Linked DNA regions of Niveibacterium microcysteis. The main gene of each other region encodes a partner of the protein of the gene in region 4 in a complex. Links are inferred from orthologs where the notes say so. Each region holds a gene or a part of one and is shown on either strand. Other genes may lie near its edges. The genes, in order: dnaX, holB, dinB and dnaN.

What was found.
Region 1: the proteins of dnaN (region 4) and dnaX are in contact, whole or in part, in a cryo-EM structure (PDB 8GIZ), measured with the Escherichia coli proteins. The link is inferred for Niveibacterium microcysteis from one-to-one orthologs.
Region 2: the proteins of dnaN (region 4) and holB are in contact, whole or in part, in a cryo-EM structure (PDB 8GIZ), measured with the Escherichia coli proteins. The link is inferred for Niveibacterium microcysteis from one-to-one orthologs.
Region 3: the proteins of dnaN (region 4) and dinB are in contact, whole or in part, in a solved structure (PDB 1OK7), measured with the Escherichia coli proteins. The link is inferred for Niveibacterium microcysteis from one-to-one orthologs.

What each region holds. Positions count from the first base shown.
Region 1 is NZ_CP071060.1:3,414,882-3,419,170, forward strand. Bases 723-3,688 are described here. They hold dnaX (DNA polymerase III subunit gamma/tau), read right to left. Parts: upstream 3,165-3,688; coding sequence 1,281-3,164; downstream 723-1,280. Other genes in these bases: recR (recombination mediator RecR), read right to left, coding at 723-867; JY500_RS15505 (YbaB/EbfC family nucleoid-associated protein), read right to left, coding at 930-1,265; JY500_RS15515 (hypothetical protein), read left to right, coding at 3,322-3,525. In the rest of the region: JY500_RS15495 (rhomboid family intramembrane serine protease), read right to left, coding at 1-212; more of recR, read right to left, coding at 277-722; 23S rRNA (guanosine(2251)-2'-O)-methyltransferase RlmB, read right to left, coding at 3,818-4,289. UniProt on the Escherichia coli protein: Part of the beta sliding clamp loading complex, which hydrolyzes ATP to load the beta clamp onto primed DNA to form the DNA replication pre-initiation complex.
Region 2 is NZ_CP071060.1:2,497,491-2,501,813, reverse strand. Bases 726-3,725 are described here. They hold holB (DNA polymerase III subunit delta'), read left to right. Parts: upstream 726-1,703; coding sequence 1,704-2,747; downstream 2,748-3,725. Other genes in these bases: JY500_RS11245 (TatD family hydrolase), read left to right, coding at 3,197-3,725; JY500_RS11250 (PilZ domain-containing protein), read left to right, coding at 2,744-3,109; tmk (dTMP kinase), read left to right, coding at 1,090-1,707; mltG (endolytic transglycosylase MltG), read left to right, coding at 726-1,093. Also shown: more of mltG, read left to right, coding at 86-725; more of JY500_RS11245, read left to right, coding at 3,726-3,967; JY500_RS11240 (ankyrin repeat domain-containing protein), read left to right, coding at 3,967-4,323. UniProt on the Escherichia coli protein: Part of the beta sliding clamp loading complex, which hydrolyzes ATP to load the beta clamp onto primed DNA to form the DNA replication pre-initiation complex.
Region 3 is NZ_CP071060.1:3,507,241-3,511,339, reverse strand. Bases 1-2,776 are described here. They hold dinB (DNA polymerase IV), read left to right. Parts: upstream 1-718; coding sequence 719-1,834; downstream 1,835-2,776. Other genes in these bases: JY500_RS15930 (M15 family metallopeptidase), read left to right, coding at 2,741-2,776; JY500_RS15935 (hypothetical protein), read right to left, coding at 1,865-2,713; htpX (protease HtpX), read right to left, coding at 1-411. Also shown: more of JY500_RS15930, read left to right, coding at 2,777-3,664; JY500_RS15925 (PAAR domain-containing protein), read left to right, coding at 3,678-3,944; JY500_RS15920 (hypothetical protein), read left to right, coding at 3,955-4,099. UniProt on the Escherichia coli protein: Poorly processive, error-prone DNA polymerase involved in translesion repair and untargeted mutagenesis. Copies undamaged DNA at stalled replication forks, which arise in vivo from mismatched or misaligned primer ends.
Region 4 is NZ_CP071060.1:1,148-3,990, reverse strand. It holds dnaN (DNA polymerase III subunit beta), read right to left. Parts: upstream 2,053-2,843; coding sequence 949-2,052; downstream 1-948. Other genes in the region: dnaA (chromosomal replication initiator protein DnaA), read right to left, coding at 2,566-2,843; gyrB (DNA topoisomerase (ATP-hydrolyzing) subunit B), read right to left, coding at 1-823. UniProt on the Escherichia coli protein: Confers DNA tethering and processivity to DNA polymerases and other proteins. Acts as a clamp, forming a ring around DNA (a reaction catalyzed by the clamp-loading complex) which diffuses in an ATP-independent manner freely and bidirectionally along dsDNA.

The DNA.
Region 1 (4,289 bases), 3.4 Mb from region 4 along the record:
CACAGCGCGAACATGTTCATCGCGATGTGCATCAGCCCGCCGTGCAGGAACAGCGCGGTGACGACACGCCATGTCTGGCCCGTCAGTGCCGCCGGGCCGTACAGTGCGCCGGCGCGAATCAGCACCCGGCTGTCGATCTGCAGCAAGCCGTGGCTGCGCAGCATCAGCCAGCCGAATGCCAAACCGTTGGCCAGCAGCAGCACGGTGGTCACCCACGGGCGCTTGATGCGCCCGAACAACAGATCGAGGAAGCGTTGTTCGTCCAGCTTGCAGCCCTCAGAGCGCGCGGCGCTCGACCAGCGCCTGCGCGATTGTTCCGATATCGGTGTGTTCCAGCTCGCCGCCGACCGGCAGCCCGCGGGCGATGCGGCTGACCTTCAGCCCGCGCGCGCGCAGCATCTCGCCGACGTAGTGCGCAGTCGCTTCACCCTCGTTGGTGAAGTTCGTCGCGAGGATCACTTCCTGCACGGTGCCGTCGGTCGCTCGCGCCAACAGGCGGTCGAGCCGCAGTTCGCGCGCGCCGATACCGTCGAGTGGTGAGACGCGCCCCATCAGCACGTAGTACATGCCGCGGTAGGCGTGGGTCTGCTCCATCATCGCGAGGTCGGCCGGCATCTCCACGACGCAAAGCTGCTGCGGATCGCGCGCAGGATTGAGGCAGCGATCGCAGACCTCGGCCTCGGTGAAGGTATTGCAGCGATTGCAATGGCGGATGTGCGCAAGCGCGCCTTCCAGCGCCCGACCGAGACGCCCTGCGCCCTGACGATCACGCTGCAGCAGGTGATAGGCCATACGCTGGGCGGACTTCGGCCCCACGCCTGGCAACACGCGCAAGGCATCAATCAGTTCGTCTAGGGCGGCAGGCATGCAGTCGCTTCAGTTGTGAGGCGCGTAGCTCCGCACTTGGCAGAGCACCGCGCGCCATTGGCTCAGAAGGGCAGTTTCATGCCCGGCGGCAGGTTGAGTCCGGCGGTGAAGCCGGCCATCTTCTCCTGCGTGGTGGCTTCAACCTTGCGCACCGCATCGTTCATGGCGGCGGCGACGAGGTCTTCAAGCATTTCCTTGTCATCCATGACCGAGGGATCAATCGTCACACGGCGCACATCGTACTTGCAGGTCATCTGAACCTTGACCATACCGGCACCCGACGCACCCTCGACCTCGATCAGCGCCAGGGCTTCCTGCGCCTTCTTCATGTTTTCCTGCATCTGCTGGGCCTGCTTCATCAGCCCGGCCAGATTGCCCATGCCACCACCCTTGAACATCGCTTGCTCTCCTTCTTAAAGCGGTTTTACCGACGCTTCCACAAGCGTCGCGTCGAATCGTTCGATCACTTCGCGCACGAAGGGATCGGCCTCCAGCGCCGCCACGGCATCAGCATGGCGACGCTGCTTTTCAATCTGGTTGCGCTGTGCCGGCGTTTCACTGGCAACGGCGCCAATCTCAATACCAAGACGCGCAGCGCGCCCCAACAAGGCGGTTAGCGCGTCCTGCAACTTGTCGCGCGTGCTCTGCATCGCGGCAAGATGTTTGTGCGTTTCGGGCAGGCGCAAGCGCACCAAGGAACCATCGAAACCCAGCAGCTCGCATTGCTGCGCGAGCTCACGCACCAGTCCGCCCAGCCGCATCGCGGCAACCATGCCATGCCAGTCGTCGAGCGCGCCATTCCAGCTCGCCGGTTCGACAACCGCAGGCGCCACGTCGACAGGCTTCTGCGCGGCTTCGCGTGCAGCTGGCGCAGCGGTACGTGCCTCCGCCTGCACATAGGGTGGATCAAATGGCGGTTCGAAATCCGGCTCGAGTACCGGTTCGTAGCGGTCATCAAAACCTGGATCAAACGGCGGTTCGCTTTGCGGTGCAGCGACAGCCGGCGCTGGCGCAGCAGGCTCTGGTTCGGGATCAGGCGCGGGCTCGCGCGGCGTCGACACCGCCACCGGCGCTTGCGCGTGCGGTGCCGCGGCGGGTGCAGCCTGTGTCTGTGGCGCAGTGGTTGCGACCTGCGGAGCGGCCGGCATTGGTCGCGCGCGCGGCGCACCGCCACCCGAGGGCGCCCCACCCTGCGCACCGCGTGCATCGCCCGGCATCTCCGGCCGGAACGCATGCAGGCGCAGCAGTGTCATCGTGAATCCGGCATAGGGATCCGGCGCCAGCGCAAGATCGTCGCGACCATGAATCGCGATCTGATAGGCCAGCTGCAGGAATTCCGGATCAAAACGCGCGGCCAACGCTTCAAGCTGCGCACGCTCCTGCAGGTCCATGATGGCCTGCGGCGCGAACTGGGTCAGCGCAAGGCGGTGGAGGAGACTGGCAAACGCCTGCAATGCGGCTTCAAAACTGAGGCTACGGGCCTGCATCTCGTCGGCCACCGCCAGCATCGCCGGAAGGTCTTGTGCCGCAAGGCCTTCCACAAGCGCGTAGAGCTGATCCTCGCCAACCGAGCCCAGCATGTCGCGCACGCCCTGCTCCTCGACACGGCCCGCGCCATGCGCGATCGCCTGGTCAAGCAAGGACAGCGCATCACGCATCGAACCATTCGCGCCGCGCGCGAGGTGGCGCAAGGCGCCGGCCTCGAAGGGCACGTTCTCCTGCTCAAGGATGCGCGACAGGTGATCGACGATGTGCCCCGGCGGCATTTGCTTCAGATTGAACTGAAGGCAGCGCGACAGCACGGTCACCGGAATCTTCTGCGGATCGGTGGTCGCGAGGATGAACTTCATGTGCGCGGGCGGCTCTTCCAGCGTCTTGAGCATCGCGTTGAACGCATGCCCGGTGAGCTGGTGCACTTCGTCGATCATGTAGACCTTGTAGCGACCGCGGGTCGGCGCATAAGCCGCCTTGTCCAGCAGCGAGGCCATGTCGTCCACGCCACGGTTGCTCGCGGCGTCCATCTCGACGTAATCGACGAAGCGCCCGGCATCGATTTCCTGGCAGGCCGAACACACGCCGCACGGGGTCGCCGTCACCCCGGTCTCGCAGTTCAAGGCCTTGGCGAGGATGCGCGAGATCGTCGTCTTGCCGACCCCTCGCGTGCCGGTAAAGAGCCAGGCGTGGTGCAGGCGGCCGGTGGCCAGCGCATGCGTCAGCGCGCGCACCACATGCTCCTGCCCGACGAGGGTGTCGAAGCTTTTTGGGCGCCATTTGCGCGCCAGCACCAAGTAACTCATGCGGGGGATTCTAGCAGAGGGTCGGAGGGGCCCCGCGAGCGGTGCGGCGTAGCCGATCGATAGGCAAACCTGATGACAATGGTTGCTTTAATCAATTGGCCCTACCGAAACCAAACGACCACACTGGGCAACACCAACAGAGCAACGGGAGGCCACCATGAACCAGATCACTCGCAGCCACACCCTGCGCCGCGCGCGCCGCAGCCTTGGGCTCGCCATCTTCATGGGCGGTGTAACGGTTCTGGCCATGCAGGGCGCCAGCGCGATCGGAGCAGACCGGACGCCGCATCTCGACCCGCGCATCCACACGATCGTTTCACCGGCGCACGGTATCGGCAAGCATGTCGGCATCGCGACGTAAGGACGCACCGCGCTGAAAAAGCAAAGGGCGCCGAAGTTTCCTTCGGCGCCCTTCTCGTAGTCAGGGTGGCGAGCCTGACCCCCGGCACTTGCAGGGAGCGGTTATGGCTGCTTCCTTCCGGACCTGACCAGATTCCCACGCTGCAATGCGAGGAGACCCGCCACGCCGAATCATAACACGGCGAAAGCGGACATCTGCGCGGCAATGCGCCGTCTAACGACGCGAGGTCGCCGCAGCCCTTGCGCAGCCGATACTTGGCGCTGCGCAGAGGGCGAACCGCCGAGCAATCGCCTTAGGCGCTACGCGTGCGCTGCCGCCTCGCCTCAAACAGGCAGATTCCGCTGGCAACCGAGACGTTGAGGCTCTCGACCGAGCCGTACATCGGTATCTTCGCCAACTCGTCGCAGGTTTCGCGCGTGAGTCGACGCAGCCCATCACCCTCAGCACCCAGCACCCAGGCGAGCGATCCACGCTGGTCGATGGCGTAGAGGTCCTTCTCCGCCTCGCCCGCCGCGCCGACACACCACACGCCAGCATCCTGCAACTCGCGCAGCGTGCGGGCCAGGTTGGTCACGGTGATGTAGGGCACGGTGTCCGCAGCGCCGCTGGCAACCTTCATCGCCGTGGCGTTGAGCCCGACCGAGCGGTCCTTCGGCGCAATCACCGCATGCGCCCCAGCGCCGTCTGCCACACGCAACGCAGCGCCAAGGTTGTGCGGATCAGTCACCCCATCGAGCACCAGCAGCAGCGCCGGTTCCGTCAGC
Region 2 (4,323 bases), 2.5 Mb from region 4 along the record:
GTGGGGCTATTATACGAGCCCACAAGAGGCGCCCCGCGGGGCGCCTTTGCGTATTCGGCCCTTAATCCGCCACGCGGTTCCCTTGATGCGCCTTTTCTTCCGTCGTTTGTTGCTTGCTGTCACGCTCCTCGGCCTGATCTTCGCGCTGGTGCTGGCGTGGCGGGTCAACACGCCGCTTGCGCTGCGTTCCTCGCCGTTGGAGATCGAGATCGAGCAGGGCAGTTCGATGCGCCAGGTGGCGCGTCAGGTCGCCGCGTCCGGGGTGGATATCAATCCATGGCTGTTCGAAGCCCTGGCTCGTGCAAGCGGCCATGCGTCGCGAGTGAAGGCAGGGAGCTACGAGATTCTGGAGGGCGTGACACCGTGGACCTTATTGCAGAAACTGGTTCGCGGTGACGCGTCTCAAGGCGAGTTCGTACTCGTCGATGGCTGGACCTTCCGCCGATTGCGCGAAGAGCTGGCTCGCCTGCCTGGGCTCAAAGCCGATACGGCGAATCTGAGTGACCAGGAGGTGCTTGCGCGCCTGGGTGTCAGCGCCAGCAACGCCGAAGGTTTGTTCATGCCGGACACGTACTTTTACGCCAAGGGCGGCAGCGATCTCGCGCTGCTCGCGCGTGCCCAGCGCGCAATGGCCCGCCATCTCGATGGTGCATGGTCGAAGCGGGATCCGGATCTGCCTGTCAGCTCGCCTTACGAGGCGCTGATCATGGCCTCGCTGATCGAAAAGGAAACCGGTATCGCGGAGGATCGGCCACGCATCGCGTCGGTTTTCTACAATCGTTTGCGGATCGGTATGCCGTTGCAGACCGATCCCACGGTGATCTATGGTCTCGGCCCTAATTTCGACGGCAACCTGCGCAAGGCCGATCTGCAGGCCGATACGCCGTACAACACCTACACCCGTCGCGGCTTGCCGCCAACACCGATTGCGATGCCGAGCGAGGCAGCGCTGGCTGCGGCCTTGCACCCGCCGCGCACGCCCTACCTGTATTTCGTGGCTCGTGGCGATGGGTCGAGTGAATTCTCCCGTACCTTGGACGAACATAATCGCGCCGTCGCGCGCTATCAGAAACGCAAGGGCAACAACCGATGAGCGGACGCTTCATCACCTTTGAAGGGATAGACGGTGCTGGCAAGAGCACCCAGATCGCAGCCGCGGTGGCATTGATCGCTGGCCGAGGCCTCCAGGTCGTGCAGACGCGGGAGCCTGGCGGTACTCCGTTGGCCGAAAAACTGCGTGAACTGGCGCTGCATGAACCGATGCATCTTGAGACCGAGGCGCTGGTGATGTTCGCTGCGAGGCGGGAACATCTGGCCGCGAAGATCGAGCCGGCGCTGTCTGCCGGGCAGTGGGTCGTCTGCGATCGCTTCTCGGACGCGACGTACGCGTACCAAGTGGGCGGGCGTGGCCTTGCCGCGGACAAGTTTGCCGTGCTTGAGCAATGGGTCCATCCCCATCGCCAGCCGGATCTGACCTTCCTGTTTGATCTGGATCCCGCGATCGCCGCCGCGCGTATGGCGGCAAGCCGCAGCGAAGGCGACCGCTTCGAACGCGAGCAAGCCGACTTCTTTGCGCGCGTGCGTGCCGCCTACCTCGCGCGCGCTCGTGACTGTTCCGCGCGCTTCCATGTGCTGGATGCCACCCGGACGCCGGATGACATTCAGCGAGAGGTGGAAGAGGTGATCCGGGAGCGCTTCTTCGCATGATTCTTCCCTGGCATCAAACGCTGTGGACACGTCTGGCCGCCGCGGGCGAACGCGGGCACCATGCCTTGCTGCTGGCCGGCCCCCCAGGTGGCGGCAAGCGCCAGTTCGCCGAGGCGGTTGCCGCTGCGAGGCTGTGCGATCGGCCCGGCGCAGAGGGATACGCCTGCGGTGAGTGTGAGGCCTGCACCTGGCGCGCAGCGGGTACCCATCCGGATCTGTTCCGGCTCGTGCCTGAGGCGGACGAGGCCGCGGATGACGTCAGCGAGGCTGACAAGGAAAGTGCCAAGTCACGCCAGATCAAGGTGGAGCAGATCCGGCAGCTCCAGGACTCGCTCACCCGCAAGGGTCATCGTGGCGATCGCCGCGTGGTGCTGGTGGACCCTGCGGAGGCCATGAACGCCGTGACCGCAAACGGGCTCCTCAAGCTGCTCGAAGAGCCGCCGGTTGGCGTGCTGTTCCTTCTGATCACGCGCGCGCCGGATCGGCTGCTCCCGACCATTCGCAGCCGCGCGCAACGTTGGGATTTCCCAGCCCCGGATGCCGCTCAGGCGTCGGCCTGGCTGGCTGAGCAGGGGATCAAGGATTCGGCGACCTGGCTCGGCTTTGCTGGCGGTATGCCGGTTGCAGCAGAGGAACTTTCGTCCGGCCCGCTGGCGGCCTGTCGCGCTCGCTTCGTCAAGGACATCACGACCCTGCCACAACGCGACCCCGTCGAACTTGCCGGCACATGGGATACCTGGCTTCGAAGCAAGGATGCTCAGGCGGCCGCATTCGACATGCCGCGCCTGGCCGACTGGTTGTTGCGCTGGTATGCCGACCTGGCTGCAGCAGCCAGCGGTGCGCCGCTTCGGTATTTCACCGATGCAGAATCCGCTTTGCGTGGGCTGACGCGCGGCTGGAACGCCGAAGAAGCGCTCGGTTGCTACAATGATGGACTGAACCTGCGCCGCGTGGCGGCGCACCCGCTCAACGCACGCTTGCTGCTCGAAGATACCCTGCTGCGATACTGTCGCCGCCTCGCTACCGGGAGAACCGCATGAGTACGCCCCAGCCATCGACCATTGCGCGTCCAGCGGTGCTGTCGCTCAGCATCAACTCCAAGTCCGCACTGTTCGCGGCCTACATGCCTTTCATCCGCAACGGTGGCTTGTTCATCCCGACCAACAAGACCTATGGTCTGGGCGACGAAGTCTTCATGCTGCTGCAGTTGATGGACGATCCGGCCAAGCTGCCGGTCAAAGGCAAGGTCGTCTGGTGTACGCCGCCCAACGCCCAGGCCGGTCGTACGCAGGGCGTCGGCGTGCAGTTCACCGAAGACGAGAGCGGCTCCACCGTTCGCGCCAAGATTGAGCAAGTGCTCGGCGCGCATATCGGCTCGAATCGCCCCACCCACACCATCTGATTTGGCGTTCGCGCCGCGTCGTGCCACCGCGATCGTTTATCGCGTCGGCGGGCCGTCGCGTGCTTCTCGTAGCGCGCTTGGATAGCCATGTTTGTAGATTCACACTGTCACATCGATTTCTCTGATCTGGTCGACCTTGGCGAGAAGTTGTTCGCCGATATGCATCAGGCGGGCGTCACGCACGCGCTTTGTGCTGGCGTCAGCATCGAGCGCCTCCCTGGGGTACTCGCGATTGCGGAGGCGCGCCCCAACGTGTTCTGCTCCGTGGGCGTGCACCCGGAACACACCGAGGGTGAGGATCCGGATGCCGCGCGTCTGCAAGCACTCGCAGCGCACCCGAAGGTAGTGGCGATTGGCGAGACCGGGCTCGACTACTACTGGCACAAGGACAAGCCGGAATGGCAGCGCGAGCGTTTTCGCCAACATATCCGCGCAGCCCGCGCCTGTGGCAGGCCGCTGATCGTGCATACGCGCGATGCGGCGGATGACACCTTGCGGTTGATGCGCGAAGAGGGCGCCGATGCATGTGGCGGCGTGATGCACTGCTTTACGGAGTCTTGGGATGTCGCCGCCGGCGCGATGGAGCTGGGCTTCTACATTTCCTTTTCCGGCATCGTTACCTTCAAGAACGCTGCGCAGATCAAGGATGTTGCGACACGCATGCCGCTCGATCGCATGTTGATCGAGACCGATTCGCCGTATCTGGCGCCGGTTCCGTATCGAGGCAAACTCAACCAGCCGGCCTACGTGCCGCATGTCGCACACGAGATCGCGCGGCTGCGGGGTATCTCGGTCGATGAGGTCGCGGCAGCAACGACCGACAACTTCTTCCGCCTGTTCGCGGCGGCTGGCCGCTGATGAGGCTTGTCCCGGCGCTGCTGTTGGCGCTCACGGTTGCCGGTCCCGCGCTGGCGACCAGTCTTGATGCCGCACGTACCGGTGCCGAAATGGGGCGTGTGTCGGTGGTACGGGACTATCTCGACGAAGGCGGCGCCGTTGATGCCCTCGATTTCCGTGGCAGCACGCTCCTGATTCAGGCTGCAAGGACGGGCCAGACCGAGGTGGTGGCGCTGCTGCTCGCGCGTGGCGCAAACCCGGCCGTGCGCAGCGGCGCCGGTGAGAGCGCAATTTCACTCGCGGCGATGAACGGCCATCTCGACACTGTGGAGGCCTTCATCACCGCCAATGCGCCGCTGGAAGTGCCGAATGCCTGG
Region 3 (4,099 bases), 3.5 Mb from region 4 along the record:
GGGCCGCATGTTGTGCAGAAGCCCGGTTGACACGGCCACCAGGGCGTTGTTGCGGCTCGGTCCGGTGGCGAACGCGTTGAGCTCCGGCGAGTCATACACCGCCACTTCCGGCATCTTGATGCCAGCGGCCTGCGCCTGACGCGCCACCGTGTCGAGCAGCCAGGCCTCGACCTGATTGCGCGGTTGCGTGATGACCTGGGCGCCGGTCGAGAACTTGGCCATCCACTTCGAAATGGCGAGCGACACAAAGGCGCCACCGAAGCCGAAGATCGCGCAGAACACGAGCAGGCTCTGCAGGTTCAGGCTGCCGTTGGCTTCGAGGTAGCGATCCAGCCCCAACAGACGGGCGGTGATCGACAGCAGGATGACGATCGCGACGTTGGTCGCGACAAGCAGCAGAACGCGTTTCACAGGTTTTCCTTTCAATGCGCGTTGATCGATCCGGCGCACGGCCCGTGAAACGAAAAGGGCCTTGCGCCGTTGCCGGACAAGGCCCCTCTCCGTTGGATGGACGAGCGACCGCGCCGGACATGCCGGTAACGGTCTCGCTCGCGGCCCCTCGCGGGCCCGCCTGTGCGCCGGATCGCGTCAGCGATCGTGGTGACGACGCAGCAGAAGTGAGCTACTCCCCATCAACCGCACCGGCTCTCCTGAACCGGTACGCTGGTGTAGATGGCGACGGCAGCGGAAAGTTCAACCCCTCCGGTAAACTTTCGCGATGTTTCCGAATCGCCGCATCGCCCACCTCGACATGGACGCGTTCTTCGCGTCGGTCGAACTGCTGCGCCAGCCCGAACTGCGCGGGCTACCGGTGGCAATTGGCGGCATCGGCGACTCGCGCACGCCGGAAGGGCGTGCGCAGTTGCTGGCGAGCCGCGGCGTGCTCACCACCGCGACCTATGAGGCGCGGGCCTTTGGCTGCCGTTCAGGGCAACCGATCCGCACCGCGCTGCGCCTATGCCCTGATCTGATCGTGCTGCCGGTGAATTTCGGCGCGTATCGGCATTACTCGCGCCTGTTCAAGGCGGCCGTGGCCGAAGTTGCCGACTGCATTGAAGATCGCGGCATCGATGAAATCTATATCGACCTGACCGATGTGCCGGGCGATACCGAAACGCTTGCGCGGGCAATCAAGGCGCGGGTTACGGCGGCGACCGGCCTGACCTGTTCGATCGGGATCGCGCCGAACAAGTTGATCGCAAAGATCGCCTCTGATCTGGACAAGCCGAACGGGCTGACAATCATCGATGAATCGGCGATAGCAGCGCGGATCTGGCCGCTTGCAGTCAGCAAGATCAACGGCGTCGGCCCGAAGGCAAATTCAAAGCTCGAACAGTTGGGCATCCGCACGATCGGTGAACTGGCGGCCGCATCACCCCACATGCTGGTGCGGCACTTCGGCCAGAGCTACGGGCGCTGGCTGGCCGATGCCGGGGCGGGGCGCGACGAGCGGCCCGTTGAAACACATCAGGAGCCCAAATCGCGCTCAAGGGAGATCACCTTTCCCCACGACACCCGAGATCCGCTCACGCTGCTATCGGTGATCGTGAAGCTCTCTCGGCAGGTGGCTGCCGACCTGGCCGCCAAGGGCTACGTCGGCCGAAGCATCGGTGTGAAAGTGAAGTTCGATAACTTCGAGCAGGTAACGCGGGACCGCAAACTGACCTACGCCACCGCCGATTTCATGACGATCCGCGATGTGGCGGTCGATTGCCTGCGCCGCGTGCCGATCGAGCGAAAGCTCCGCCTGCTTGGCGTGAAGGTGGCTGAGCTGGAACCGCAACTCAAGGCGGAAGCGGAGCCGCTGGGCCAGACCCGCTCCCTGTTCGACTGAGGCGCTTGCCGCGCGTCGAATGTGCGCTGCTCAACGACTCGGGCAGGCCGGGTCGCTACCCCACAAGCCCTTGCAGATGCGCTTACGGCATAGCGTGCCTTCAAGCCCACCAAGCCGGTCACAACGCGCGACCAGTTCCGCGGTGCTGCCCTGCTGTGCACTGGGCCCCACCACGTCGCGGTTGGCCGTCTGCGCAGCGGTATGGTCAATGTGCGAGACCAGTGCAGCGAGCAGGGCGGTGTCCGCTTCGCCTTTTGGTTTGGTGCTGCGCGGTTTGGGCTTCTCGTTCAACGGCTTGTGCTGCGTCGCCTTGGGCGTCGCGCTTGAAGCGTGACGGGGCGTGACCTGCGTGGGTGCCTCGGCGGTGCGCGCCGCTGCGATTGGGGACGCAGTTGTCGCCCCTGTCTCGTCAGCGGTCTTGGCTGCGAGCGCTGGCTGCATGGCCTCGGCGGGATCCAGGGTGTCCACCATCGTTGCGCCAGGCGCGGGGTTAGCTACGACCGCAGCTGTCGCTTGGGATTGGGTCGGCTCTTCTGGCGCCACGCTTGCAACCGCCGGAGCCGCCGCATGTGCCGCAGCAGGCTTTGCTGGCGCGCGTTGCGCCACCGGCGGGGTCGGCGCTGCTTGCTCCGAGTTGCCGCCATTGACTACCGCCCACAGGGTGGCGCCGGCCAGCAACGCAAATGCCGAGGCGACTGCCGCAACGCCCGCGGTGGCCCAGCGCACCGAGGGCTGTGCCGGTTTCGGCGTCGCGAACGGAGCGAGCACGGCGATCTCCCGGTGCGGCGTGCGCGCATTGCCGGCAGGCTGTTCGAACAGCGATGGTCGACGGGCTGCTCCGGTCTGAACCGGGCTCGATTCCGGGGATGTCATGGGCATGAATATTAGCTGCGAGCAAATCGGATTATGCGAGAAGAATTACCTCATATGCCAAATGTATCGACTCGTATAATCCGATCGTCATTTTTTAAAGCCCTGGCGACGTTTGTGGAACTGCTCTTAGGTCTGTCCGCCCTCATGATTGTTGCCGTGCTCGGCGGGAGCCTGATGTGCTTTCCGGCGCTTCGCGATGCGGCGATACGCGGCATGCAACGGCAGGTGCAGTTGGCCTGCGGCGCGCAGCGTCGGATCGGCGCCAGCGGACGTGACGCCCTTGTCGTGATGGGTGCGAACGGCACCAGCATTGCCGCGCGTGGATGGAGCTGGGCCCGATCCAATCGCCGGGCGATCGGATTGAGCGCGGTGGCGGTGATCCTTCCTGTGGTGGGCGCAGTGCTGCTGTCGATGACCCGTCCGATGGCGGGCTTTGAGGATAAGGCCGAGGTTCGGGATCCGGTGCTCGCGGCCTTGCTTGACGGTGAGCATCTGGTGCCACCTCCGGCGCTACCGCCCGAGGTGTTCGTGACAGCCGAACTGCAGGCAGAGCGACCCGAGATTGCCTCCGCCAGCCGCGACTGGACCTTGATGGATGGTGAGTTCCGTCAGCGCATCCTGGTGTTGTTCCAGCAAATGAGCGAGCGCGGCTATGAACTGGCGCTGCTGGAGGGGTATCGCAGTCCAGAGCGCCAGGCGCAGCTTGCAGCCATGGGGCCGCATGTGACGCGTGCGGGCGCCTTTCAGAGCTATCACCAGTTTGGTCTTGCAGCGGACCTGGCGTTCTTTCGCGGCGGCAAGATCGTCATCAGCGAACGTGACCCATGGGCGATGGAGGGCTATCGCCTGCTCGGAGAACGGGCGGAGGCGCTGGGGCTGACTTGGGGCGGCCGGTGGAAGCTGATGGATTTCGGACACGTCGAACTGCGCCGGGCAGGTGTGCTCGGCCGCAAATGAACAGGAGCGGTACGTGGGGCGTCCATTTATTGTGATTGGGGACAAGACCAGCCACGGCGGCGTCGTGGTCGAGGGGAGCCCTCAGAGTGTAACGGGCGACAAGGCGATCGCGCGCGTTGGCGACAAGGTGACCTGCCCGAAGAAGGGCCATGGTGGCACCACGGTGATCGTCAGCGGCGACCCGACGTGCATGATCGATGGACGCCCGGCTGCGCGGCACGGGGACAAGACCGCGTGCGGCGCGGTGTTGATCGCGGGGCAGGCAAACACTTCGGACTGACCTGAATCGCATGTCTGGTCGCATCCGTTTCGTGCTTTTGTTGATCGCGCTGCTGGCCCTGTGCTGGGGCGGTGCGGTGCTGTGGTGGCAAAGCAGCCCCCAGGTCGTTACGCCGTCAGACTTGCTGGTCGGCCTGGTGTTGGTGCCCGTTGGCG
Region 4 (2,843 bases):
CGCCACCGCTGACCGGCACCTGAGTGGCACCGGCCGCGTAAAAGACGTTGGGGTGCAACACCGTCTTCGCACGGTTGATGTACTCGACGAAGCCACGCACGCCGCCGGAGAAGGCAAAGTCTTCCTCGCGGTTGGTGCGCTGATCGATCAGGCGAATGCGCACGCCGTTGTTCAGGAAGGAGAGCTCGCGCAGACGCTTCGCGAGAATCTCGTAATGGAATTCGACGGTGCCGAAGATCTCTTCATCGGCAAGGAAGTGCACTTCGGTGCCGCGTTTCTCGGTGTCACCGATGACGCGAAGCGGCGAGACTTCGACCCCGTTCTGCACTTCGAGCAGGCGGTCCACGGCGTGGCCGCGGTTGAACTCGAGGAAGTGCTTCTTGCCGTCGCGACGAATCGTCAGCCGCAGCCATTTCGAGAGCGCATTCACACACGACACACCAACGCCGTGCAGACCGCCTGAGACCTTGTAGCTGTTCTGGTTGAACTTGCCGCCTGCGTGCAGCACGCACATGACGATCTCAGCCGCCGAGCGCTTGGGTTCGTGCTTGTCGTCGAATTTGATGCCGACCGGAATGCCACGACCGTTGTCGGTGACCGAGATCGAGTTGTCGGTGTGGATCGTGACGACGATGTCGTCGCAGTGGCCCGCCAGCGCTTCGTCGATCGCGTTATCGACGACTTCGAACACCATGTGGTGCAGACCGGTGCCGTCAGAGGTGTCACCGATGTACATGCCAGGGCGCTTGCGCACGGCCTCCAGCCCTTCAAGCTGCTGGATGCTGTCTTCGTCGTAGGCGGGTTGCTGGTTCTGTTCGGACATCGGGTGACCTTGCTTCAAAAACTGAAATTCATCGCCGCGGATCATACGACCAGGCGCGAACGGCTGAATGAGCCGTTCGCGCCCGCCTGCAATTCCGTGGCCTAACGCTGGGAATGACTGTCGGCTTAGATCCGCATCGGCATCACGACGTACTTGAAGCGCTCGTCGCCCGGCAGGGTGATCAGCGCGCTGGAGTTGCCATCGTTGAGCCGCAGCTCGATCTCGTCGGTGGCTGAGTTCGTCAGCACATCGAGCAGGTAGGTGACATTGAAACCAATGTCGACCGAGTCGCCGGCGTAGTCGACTTCGATCTCTTCCTGAGCCTCTTCCTGCTCGGCGTTCGAGCTGATGATCTTGAGGCTACCAGAGGACAGTACCACACGAACGCCCCGGAACTTCTCGTTGGTGAGAATTGCGGCGCGGTGCAGCGACGCCAGCAACATCGTCCGGCCAAGAATCAGCAGCTTCGGATGGTTTTGCGGAATCACGCGCTCGTAGTCCGGGAACTTGCCGTCGATGAGCTTTGTGATCAGCTCGATCGGGCCAAAGCGGAAGCGTGCCTGATTGCCGGCGAGGGCGATTTCGAGGGGTTCATCGCTATCCGCCAGCTGGCGAGCGAGCTCAAGCACCGTCTTGCGGGGCAGGATGACTTCGGTTTTCGGCAAATCCGCGTCGATTTCGGCCGAAGCGAATGCAAGGCGGTGACCGTCGGTGGCCACCATGCGCAGTTCGTTGCCCTGAGCAACAACCAAAAGGCCATTGAGGTAGTAGCGGATGTCCTGTGCCGCCATCGAGTAGGCGACCTGGGCGAGCTGGCGTTTGAAGGCCTTCTGCGACACCGTGAAGCTGACCGCCTCGGCATCGTTGAACTGCATACGGGGGTAGTCGGACGCAGGCAGCGTCTGCAGCGCAAAGCGGCTCTTGCCGGCGTGCAGGGACAGGCGGTTTGCCTCGAGCTTGAGGTTGACCTCGGTGCCATCAGACAGGGCGCGGAGGATGTCCTGGAACTTGCGCGCGCCGACCGTGAAGCTGGCGTCGGTACCGCCGCTGGCAAGGCCGGAGGTGCGGATCTGGATCTCGATGTCAGTAGCAAGCAGCGTGACGTCGTCACCGTGCTTTTCGATCAGCACGTTCGACAGGATCGGCAGCGTGTGCCGTTTTTCGACGATCCCTGAAACCGACTGCAGGGGGCCCAACAAGGCTTCACGAGAAGCTGTTAACAGAAGCATTTAAGTAAACCTCTATTATTAGTTAACTGCACCCGGTTTCTGTGGATAAACACAGAATATCCAATAGATACAATCGCTTAATGCACTTAAAACCCTGTTCATAAACTGCGTAGCGTTTGATGAACAACTGGGGAGTGTTTTGCTCATCGACCGAATTGATGCGCTTATCCCCAAATCTTGCCACGGTCTTCCCACTGAATATTCACACTGATGCGGTTTCGATTTTGGTCAGCCGATGGTCAAACAATCGACGCAGAACACGCATTCGCTTCACAGTCAGTTGTTAACAAGATCTTGTAAACATATAACTACTATTAGTAAACCAAGACCTGTTTCTGTGCATAAGTGAAAATTACACAATAAAAACAATCGCTTGAACGGTCTGAAACCCTGTTTGGAACGACGGTACTATCCGATGAACAAGTGGGGACGGTTTCCAGCCATCTCGATATCTTCAAGCTTGTCCCCAAACGCCCCCTTGCTCTATCCACCCTGAATCCACAGTTTTCGGCGTCAACCACGCAAGGTCTGCGTCAACACATGCAGATCGTGGTTGAGCTGTTGATCAGCGAGTCGAAGCTCAGCAATCGTCCGGCATGCGTGCAACACCGTGGTGTGGTCGCGGCCACCGAAGGCCTCGCCGATGGACGGCAGCGAGGAGGGTGTGAGTTCCTTGGCGAGGAACATCGCAACCTGGCGCGGGCGGGCGATGGCGCGGGTGCGTTTCTTCGAATGCATGTCGGCGACCTTGATCTTGTAGTAGTCGGCGACGGTCTTCTGGATCAGCTCGA